Regions from separate parts of the Pseudoalteromonas sp. GutCa3 genome, predicted to be linked through region 1. Evidence: predicted binding sites of a transcription regulator. Region 1 holds the regulator's gene; each other region holds the start of a gene.

Region 1 (3,285 bases):
CAATAATGAAATACTTCGCCAAGGTGGTGTATATGCGTTAGTGGGTCCAACAGGTGTTGGTAAAACAACAACAGTTGCTAAGCTTGCAGCTTTAGGCGCACAAAAATATGGCGCTGATAAAGTGGCCTTAATAACCACTGATACATACAGAATTGGTGCATATGAACAGCTTGCTACTTACGGCCGTATTATTGGTTGTGGTGTAAAGCAAGTTAAAGATGCTAATGAATTAGCTGAAGTTTTATATCATTTACGAAATAAACGTCTAGTATTAATTGATACAGCAGGTATGAGTCAGCGAGATTTACGTTTAACTGAGCAGTTAAACACGTTAATGCGTAACCAACGTGTGGATATTCGCAGCTACTTAGTACTAAGCGCGACGGCACAAATTAATGTATTACAAGAAACAGTACGTCACTTTAAAAAAGTACAGTTAAGTGGTTGTATTTTCACTAAGTTAGATGAATCATTAAGTTTGGGTGAGATTATTAGTATTGCGATTCAAAATCGCCTTCCAATAGGGTATCTTACTAACGGTCAACGAGTGCCAGAAGATATTCGTGTTGCAAATGCTGAAAAACTAGTGAAAAAGGCTGAGCAGTTATATTTAAAAAGAACAAAAGCACAACATTCAAGGCACCAAGCAGTGGCGCCAAGTACAGTAGGGATGTATGATTAACACAGTATTAGATCAAGCAAGCGGCCTGCGCAAAATGAGTCAAAACAATAACAACGGCGTAAAAGTTATCGCTGTAACCGGTGGTAAAGGTGGGGTGGGGAAAACAAATGTTTCTCTAAATACCGCTATTGCACTAGGGCAACAAGGTAATAGAGTATTAGTGCTGGATGCTGACTTAGGTTTAGCAAACTGTGATGTGATGCTTGGTTTACGTGTAGAGCGCAATTTATCACACGTTTTGTCAGGTGAATGTGAGCTTGACGAGATTTTAGTTGAAGGCCCTGCTGGTATTAAAATTGTACCCGCTACATCGGGCTCGCAAAGTATGGTTGAATTATCGCCATCTGAGCATGCCGGGCTAATTCGTGCATTTAGCGAATTGAATACCGAATTTGATATTTTAATTGTAGATACAGCCGCTGGTATTTCAGACATGGTGCTAAGCTTCTCACGAGCAGCACAAGATGTAATGGTTGTAGTGTGCGATGAACCAACATCAATAACCGATGCTTACGCACTTATTAAAGTATTAAGCCGCGAGCACGGTGTTTATAAGTTCAAAATTGTTGCCAATATGGTCCGCAGTATGCGTGAAGGCACTGAATTGTTTGCAAAACTATCTAAAGTTACCGATCGCTTTTTAGATGTTTCAATGGAGCTAGTAGCAACGGTTCCTTATGACGAAAATATGCGCAAAGCAACACGTCGCCAAAAGGTGATTGTTGAGCTCTTTCCAAGTTCGCCAGCCGCTCTCGCGTTTAAAGCGCTGGCGACAAAAGCAGTTAAATGGCCAATACCAAATCAACCATCTGGGCATTTAGAGTTTTTCATTGAGAAACTAGTAAACGGCTAATTATGACAACATTGGTGAATAGAGCTATGGGATATCAATCAACACAAAACTTAAATGTGATTGTTGAGAAACATGCATCACTTGTTAAAAAAGTGGCATGTCATCTAATTGCTCGATTACCACCTAGCGTTCAGCTTGATGATTTAATTCAATCAGGAATGATAGGTTTAATAGAAGCTTCAAAAAACTTTGATGCAACAAAAGGCGCAAGCTTTGAAACCTTCGCCGGTATTCGTATTCGCGGGGCTATGCTTGATGAAATGCGCCGTGGTGATTGGGCTCCTCGTTCAGTACACCGTAAAAGCCGACAAGTTGCAGAAGCAATTACTGGGCTCGAAAGCAGTCTGAATCGCGAACCAACAGATACAGAAGTTGCTGAAAAACTTGAAATTTCACTCAATGAGTACCATCATATTTTAAATGATGTTAATACCAGTAAAGTATTAGGCATAGAAGACCTTGGTGTAGATGAGGATGTTATTACTCCCGTAGGCCAAGATTTAGCGCTAGACAAACCTTTTAATAATGTTAAAAATGATCGGTTTAATGAGTCTTTGCTAAATGCAATAAAGTCATTACCAGAGCGTGATGCAATGGTACTTTCTTTATACTATAACGATGAAATGAATTTAAAAGAAATAGGACATATACTCGATGTAAGCGAATCGCGTGTAAGTCAGATACATGGTCAGGCGATGATTAAGCTTAAAGCTAAAATCAATGACTGGATAAACTAGTAGTAAGTAAACTAAGGTTAATACCTCACTGGGGGATGTTTTGGATAAAAACATGAAAATTCTTGTAGTTGATGATTTTTCAACGATGAGACGAATTATAAAAAACCTATTACGTGACTTAGGTTTCACTAATGTTCAAGAAGCTGATGACGGGTCTACAGCTTTGCCTATGTTACAAAATCAAGTATTTGATTTTGTGGTTACAGATTGGAATATGCCGGGAATGCAAGGTATTGACCTTTTAAGAGCAATTCGTGCAGATGATAAGTTAAAACATATCCCTGTACTGATGGTAACGGCAGAAGCTAAAAAAGAACAAATAATAGCTGCAGCGCAAGCTGGCGTTAATGGTTATATTGTTAAGCCATTTACGGCTGGAACATTAAAAACTAAATTAGAAAAAGTATTTGAACGCTTAGGCTAATGATGGGGGAGAGGCTTATGTCAGCACCAGCTGCGCCTCAAATAACGTTAGAACAAGCTCGTCAACTCGTCATTTATTTAGAAAACGATGAGCAAGATAAAGCTAATCAGTTGATTTTAGAGACAGCTTCGCAAGAGCAGTCTAAATTATTTGCTGAAGTTGGGAAGTTGACTCGTCAACTGCACGAAGCACTTAAAAGTTTTGAGCTTGATACTCGCTTAACTAACATAACGACAGATGCGATTCCAGATGCTAAAAAGCGGCTTAATTATGTCATAGAAATGACAGAAAATGCGGCTAATAAAACAATGGATGCTGTTGAGGCTAGTTTACCTATAGCTCAGCAACTTGCAGATGAAATATCTCATATCAAACCGACATGGGATCGTTTAATGAGCCGAGAGATTGAGCTTGGTGAGTTTAAACAACTTTGCCATAGTATCGATAAGTTTATGAATAACTCTCATCATAAAACGGATGAGCTTCAAAGCTTAATGACAAATGTACTAATGGCTCAAGACTATCAAGACTTAACAGGTCAAGTTATTCGCCGTGTTATAGAACTTGTTAGAGAAGTAGAAGAAAGCTT
Region 2 (3,285 bases), on a different contig from region 1:
CGCAACGTTTGATCAAGAAATTGCAAGCATGCCTGTTATTTCGGCTGAGCAAGCAATGCAAAACAAACAAAATAAATATTCAAAATTAGGCGCACTTACAGGTGTACCTACTTTTATTGTTAACGATAAATATAAAATAAACCTCAACACCATCAAAAATCAAAAAGAACTTGATGAGTTAGTAGCGTTTTTATTAGCACTATAAATTTCGGAGCATAATAATGATTAAATTAGTTAAAGCAGGTTTGCTTGCAGTACTACTTCCTATGGCGGCAACAAGCTTTGCAGCAACGTATGAAGAAGGCGTGCATTACGACGTTGTTTCTGAGCGCGCAACTAAAAAGCCAGAAATTAAAGAGTTTTTCTCATTTTACTGCCCTGCATGTAATAACATGGAAGCACTAATTGGTGAGTTTAAGCCTAAGCTTGATAAAAACGTTAAATTTAAAAAGAGCCATGTTGATTTTGTAGGTGTACGCGACCCAGAAAACCAACAGATGATGAGCCAAGCACTCGCTACTGCAGAAGTGCTTCCGCAAAAAGATAAAATTGTCTCTGCAATCTTTAATCATATTCATACAAAGCGCGCTAGTTTTAATGAGCTTGCAGATGTAAAAGATATATTTGTAGCGCAGGGCGTTGATGGCGATAAGTTTGATAAGCTGTTTAAAAGCTTCTCGGTACGTACGCTGAGCTCTAAAATGAAACGTGATCAAGACTACTTTAAAGAAAAAGGCGCACTACGTGGCGTACCTACATTTATTGTAAATGGTAAGTATAAATTAAACCTAGGTCGTGAGTCGGGTATTACTGAACCAGAAGATATTAGCAAACTGATTAATTACTTAGCTAACAAGTAAGTTTAGCTAAAACTAAAAAAGCTCCTACAAGGAGCTTTTTTTATGGGTAACGTTTACTGAGCGTATTTATTTGCGCTGCAAGAAAACACCCGACTCAATGTGATGTGTATATGGGAACTGATCAAATATAGCAAAGCGCTTAACGTTGTGCGTACGTGTTAGGTGATCAAGGTCACGCTCAAGGGTTTCAGGATTACACGATATATAAATTATGCTTTCGTAGTTAGCCACTAAGTCACACGTTAATTCATCCATGCCCGCGCGCGGTGGATCAACTAATATGGTTTGGCAGTCATAGCTTTTAAGGTCAATACCGTCTAAACGAGAGAAAGTACGCTCGCCATTCATTGCTTGAGTAAACTCTTCACTCGACATACGAATAATATCTAAGTTCTCTACGTTATTTTTAGCAATATTGTATTGAGCAGAATGAACAGATGATTTTGATATTTCTGTTGCTAATACTTTATTAAAACAGCCCGCTAACGCAATTGAAAAGTTACCGTTACCGCAATACAGTTCTAATAAATCATTTTTAAGTGGTTTACATAAATCTTGCGCCCACTCCAGCATATTAATATTTACTTTTGCATTAGGCTGAGTAAAGCTATTTTCTACTTGTTGATAAATAAGCTCTTGACCATTAACTGTTAAACGCTCAGTTACAAAGTCATCACCCAGCACTTCTTTTTGTTTGCGAGCACGACCGATAAAGTCAATTTTGTATTTACTGCTTAGTTTTTCTTTAAGCGCTTTAATTTCACTTAACCATTCATCATCAAGTGGTTTGTGATAAAGCAAGCTTACTAAAATTTCACCGCTTAGCGTGGATAGGTAATCGATTTGAAATAACTTACGACGTAATATTTCACAAGGCTTAAGATGCTCAATCATCACCTGCATTATTTCACCAACTAGAGGCGCTGCTGGATCAAATGTATCAACACGGATTTTTTCTTTTGTTTGTTGATCAAACATAATGTGAAACAGATCGTCACCGTCGTGCCATACTCTAAATTCAGCACGTTGGCGGTAGTTAGTTGGCTCTGAGCTAAATACTTCTAGTTGCTCCACACCAAAACGTTGGAACTGTGCACTAATACGCTGCTCTTTTTCACTTAACTGCGTTTGGTACTGTGTGGTATCTATTTTAATAACTGCCATTAACGCTACTACCTTATCTAAGATCTGTTTATCGGCGCTATTGTAGGGAGCGCTGCGTATTTGTCTAGTTTTGGCTAGCATTTATGCTGTTTTATTGAACATTGTACTTTAGTTTTTATTGTTATAGCCGATAATAAACTACGCACGCTTAGGAGACGAATCATGAAAATAGGTAATTATGGCTTTACGCCAAACAACAACATCAATAAATTCAATAATAAAGCTGATATACAGCAACCTACAATTACGTCTCCTCAAGATAGCTATCAACAACGAGGCCGAGAGTTGGCCGCAAAGGTGCTTGGCGATAAAATGGCTGAGCAGCTTGGATTGCCTATCGCAGAAAAAAAAGCAGATAAACCACTATTTGATTTTGATGAAATAGTAAAAAACGTACTCGATTTTGTGAGTAGTGCTGTTAATAAAGCAAAAGCTAATGGCGCTGATGACGAAAAGCTCAAAGATATGTTAGGCGACGCGCGCAAAGGAGTCCAAATAGGGATTGACGACGCTGTTGATGAACTCAAAGGTACAGGTGTATTTAATGATGACATGGAAGAGGGGATTAATAAGTCCAAAGAGGGAATTTACAATGGGCTCGATAAGTTTGAAGAGTCGTTATTTAACCCACAACCTGCCAGCGTAAATATAAGCCAGGCTCAATATGTCAGTATGACGAGTAATGCAGAGTATAAATTTACCACCGCAGAGGGTGACGAGGTAAGTATTAGCTTTGCAGATGCATTTGAATCTCAGTCGGCAAGTGGCTATCAGCAAAACAGTAATAGCGAGTCGTTTGCAAGCTCATCATCGCAATCTCGACAGGTATCATTTTCGATGTCGGTTAATGGTGACTTAAATGAGCAAGAGCAAGAAGCTATTAATGCAATGATGGAAGACTTACAAGATTTAAGTAAAACCTTTTTTGGTGGTGATTTAGATGAAGCATTTGAACAAGCGCAAGAGCTGAGTTTAGACAGCGATCAGCTGGTGGCTTTTTCTATGGATTTACGCCAAACAAAAACAATAGCAACAGTTAAAAGCTATGAAGAATATAGACCAGCACCAGAAAAACAAGTAGCGGAGGGTTTAGCTCCTTTTAATGATGACCTTAAAAATGCTTTTGAAAAAGCGGGTGAGCTTGGATTACAAAATCAGCTAGCTGGCATTCTCCAATGGTTAAATCAAGATCAGGAGCAAATAGATAAGTTAGTGGATTACACAAAGTCTATGTTCGAAAACCTTAATCAGTTAAATTCGG
Region 3 (3,285 bases), on a different contig from region 1:
TTTTAGAAAAATGCGCATCAAAATAACGACGATTGAATACCTTTGTTAAATCATCTAGAAATACTTTTTGATTGAGTAAGTCATGTTGAAGTTTCATCGTGATATGGGCGCGCACTCTTCTATATAAAGTTTCCGAGTTAGTTGGTTTCTTTATAAAATCTACAGCCCCTGCTTCCCAGCACTCTTCTTCTTGATTTTCAGAAGAGGTTACAAAAATAACGGGGATATCTTGTGTTTCAGATATATTTTTTAATTTTAGACATGTTTCAATACCACTCATTCCTTCCATATTAATATCGAGTAGTATTATATCTGGCGGATTATGTTTACAAATTTCAATCGCATCCTCACCACAGCTCGTTGTTGTTACACTAAAATGCTCTGATAATATTTTTTTTAATACAATTAAGCTTAATAGCTGATCGTCAACGACAAGTACCTTAGAGCTCTTTAAGCTTAATTTCAATTGGTGGTCAGAGTAATTTATAGGCATGGTACAACTGTTTTATTTTTTTAATTAAACACACCCTATATCACTATATTTTGTTATGCAAATGTTAATAAATTAAAATTATACTTATTAGTTACTAATAAAAATGATTTATGGTGAATCTTTAATGCATAAAAACAAAAAATGAGCCACTTGGGCTCATTTTAAAACTTCGAACACTTAATTAAATTAGGTGTTATTCGTCATCATCTAAATCTAACTGTTGACGTTGAGCAGGTCGAGCTAAAATCTCTACATAGAAAGAGGTCAAACCTTGCTTTTCAATTTCGCCAATTTGGTTACTTAATTCAGCAACGTGCACAACTTGCGCATCTTCAGCTGTGTTACCAAACTTACAGTCAAATGCCCAATAGTCAGCATCTTCAGGTAGCGTTTTATTACGCTCTCTTTTCAAATATTTTTTCACTTCGTGCTTTGCAGCATCAACCATACGAGGGTATTTGATTTTCTCGTGATTTAGCGTGAATGTTTTCTTCATTACGTTCCTAATTACCTTGGTTTAATGATAATGGCATTTCATGTCATACCATTTGACGCCATTATAGCAATTGCATTTAATTTTTGGATGCTTTTTTTTCATTAAATCAATTATTAGCAAATATATAAAGCAGACCCGTTATAAAGCATATATTAACTGGTGATTATTACAATCATATATCACACCGCAATGAGCTGAAGTGGTTGGTGTAATGCATCATTATTAAGGCTGTCGTAAAAAGCAGCTGCATCTATAGGGGGATTAGCTAGTTGGGTTTGTTCGCTTTTAATTCTTCTTCTGACGGCAAGCTCACAGTTATCTATTATATTAAGTGGAATATGCTTGTCATCATTTCTAATCGCAAGTGGTTCAGGGCTTAAGCATTGTCTTAACTTAATACTTGTCATACCGCAGCGCGCTCCTTCTTGAGACATTAATGATGCATTAAATTGTCCAACCAACATATTATATTCATCAGGGGCTAAAAGTTGCTTTGGACCTGCGCCAAATTGCTTTCTTAACGCCTCTTCTTCTATAACTAAATTATCTATTTCAGTTTTTGGTAAATGAAATTGACTAAAGTCGAGTGCGTCATGTGACAGCATCGCTAATAATAGTGCAAATTCGCCACGGCGATTTTCATGCACACTATTATTGAGTCTACTGTTTAACTGACTCTCTGTGATTAACAAATCATCTATTTGCATAGTCTTTAGCCGATTGTGGTAACTGATAGATATTTATCGGCTTTATTTCAATTTTCTTTAGCTTTTTTCTTTACTTAAATACGCAATTTGCTATTATCAGCGCCGTTGCATTGGAGGGGTTCCCGAGCGGCCAAAGGGATCAGACTGTAAATCTGACGGCTCAGCCTTCGCTGGTTCGAATCCAGCTCCCTCCACCACTTTTCTTACCGCTAAGTTAAGTGGGGCCAAATGCAATAAAATTAGTGTGGAGGGGTTCCCGAGCGGCCAAAGGGATCAGACTGTAAATCTGACGGCTCAGCCTTCGCTGGTTCGAATCCAGCTCCCTCCACCACTTCTCTACTATTCCTATATTCCTATATTCCTATATTCCTATATTCCTATATTCCTATATTCCTATATTCCTATATTCCTATATTCCTATATTCCTATATTCCTATATTCCTATATTCAGTAACATCAAAACACCCACTGTAAACTCATACCATTTTGTTTTAACCAATTAGATGATGTTTTGTAATCGGGGAAAAACGCCTCTACTCGCTGCCAAAAAGCTTTGCTATGATTTAAATACTTTAAATGGGCAAGCTCATGAACAATCACATAATCTATAGCGTGGTAAGGAGCACCTATAAGATGTAAATTAAAAGTGAGTTCTCGCTTGCTATTACAACTCCCCCACTTTCGTTTATAAACACCTATTTTTAAATCATTTGGCAACTCTTCACCCATTTGAGTACAGAAATACGCTAAACGCATTTCTATGTAAGCAATAAGCTGCTCTTTTAAATAAGTCTCTAATAGCTGTCGATACTTTTGATTAGTGTTTTTAACTCGAGGAGATATTGTAATAAGTAAGTGGTCATCATACGGGGTTACTTTGGAATCTTGGCCTGAGTCCAATTTCAAATAAATAGTTTCTGAAAAAACACTTATTTTTTTAGACTCAAAGGGGTACTGCTTAGTGTCATCAATTGACGATTGTTTTTTTAATTGTTCTGCAACCCACTCTTGTTTGTCAAATAACCAAGTATCAATGTGTTTTTTTGCAACAAAATGTGGCGCATACACAGTTACCTTTTGACTATGCACTTTTATTGCGACTGTTTTGCGTCTAGTACTCTTTTTTAGTTGATATTCAAACACGACTTAAACTCTAAATATTGCATCCGTTTATATAATCCATATTACCATCAATTTTAAACTCTTAAGCATAAAGTCGCACTTAACTCCTAATCCGCTTTATTATAATAAGCTAGAGATTGAGCCGTCTGTTTTCTTTGAATTGAAAGTTAAATCACTTTATTTACTTCAATAACAAAACAATAAATAAATTTGCTTAAAATTCGTCACTTTATAGCGCGATTAGAAATAACGGTTCATTTATTAGTAAATTAGATTAAACTTGTAAAATAAAGATTATATTTCGAGCCGTTATGCTATCAGCTTTCTTCATTACAGACCAAGATCCAAGCCTAATACTTAATGGGGTTTACGACCCTCTTCTAGTCTCAATGTCTGTATTAATAGCCATTTTTGCTGCTTTTTTTACTACTAAGCTCATTGATTTAGCAAAAGAGACTAAATTCCCT

The links. Region 1 encodes FliA, which starts transcription of late flagellar genes. Its sites were predicted from a motif close to CTAAAGNTNNNNNNNNNNNNGCCGATA; they were not measured.
Region 2: the regulator FliA is predicted to act here: its motif matches at 2,131-2,157, upstream of CXF64_RS13310 (DUF5610 domain-containing protein).
Region 3: the regulator FliA is predicted to act here: its motif matches at 1,731-1,757, upstream of CXF64_RS15130 (VC2046/SO_2500 family protein).

The regions. Positions count from the first base shown of each region.
Region 1 covers NZ_PJBK01000034.1:18,557-21,841, reverse strand. Annotated here, with positions in the region: gene flhF (flagellar biosynthesis protein FlhF) at 1-682, shown strand, start outside; gene CXF64_RS07220 (MinD/ParA family ATP-binding protein) at 675-1,535, shown strand; gene CXF64_RS07215 (RNA polymerase sigma factor FliA) at 1,562-2,272, shown strand; gene cheY (chemotaxis response regulator CheY) at 2,313-2,696, shown strand; gene CXF64_RS07205 (protein phosphatase CheZ) at 2,714-3,285, shown strand, end outside.
Region 2 covers NZ_PJBK01000075.1:1,631-4,915, reverse strand. Annotated here, with positions in the region: gene CXF64_RS13325 (thiol:disulfide interchange protein DsbA/DsbL) at 1-205, shown strand, start outside; gene CXF64_RS13320 (thiol:disulfide interchange protein DsbA/DsbL) at 222-860, shown strand; gene trmA (tRNA (uridine(54)-C5)-methyltransferase TrmA) at 927-2,024, opposite strand; gene CXF64_RS13310 (DUF5610 domain-containing protein) at 2,187-3,285, shown strand, end outside.
Region 3 covers NZ_PJBK01000081.1:68,590-71,874, reverse strand. Annotated here, with positions in the region: gene CXF64_RS15140 (GGDEF domain-containing response regulator) at 1-493, opposite strand, end outside; gene CXF64_RS15135 (DUF6172 family protein) at 687-989, opposite strand; gene CXF64_RS15130 (VC2046/SO_2500 family protein) at 1,169-1,696, opposite strand; tRNA gene CXF64_RS15125 (tRNA-Tyr) at 1,809-1,893, shown strand; tRNA gene CXF64_RS15120 (tRNA-Tyr) at 1,943-2,027, shown strand; gene CXF64_RS15115 (M48 family metallopeptidase) at 2,153-2,785, opposite strand; gene CXF64_RS15110 (MHYT domain-containing protein) at 3,130-3,285, shown strand, end outside.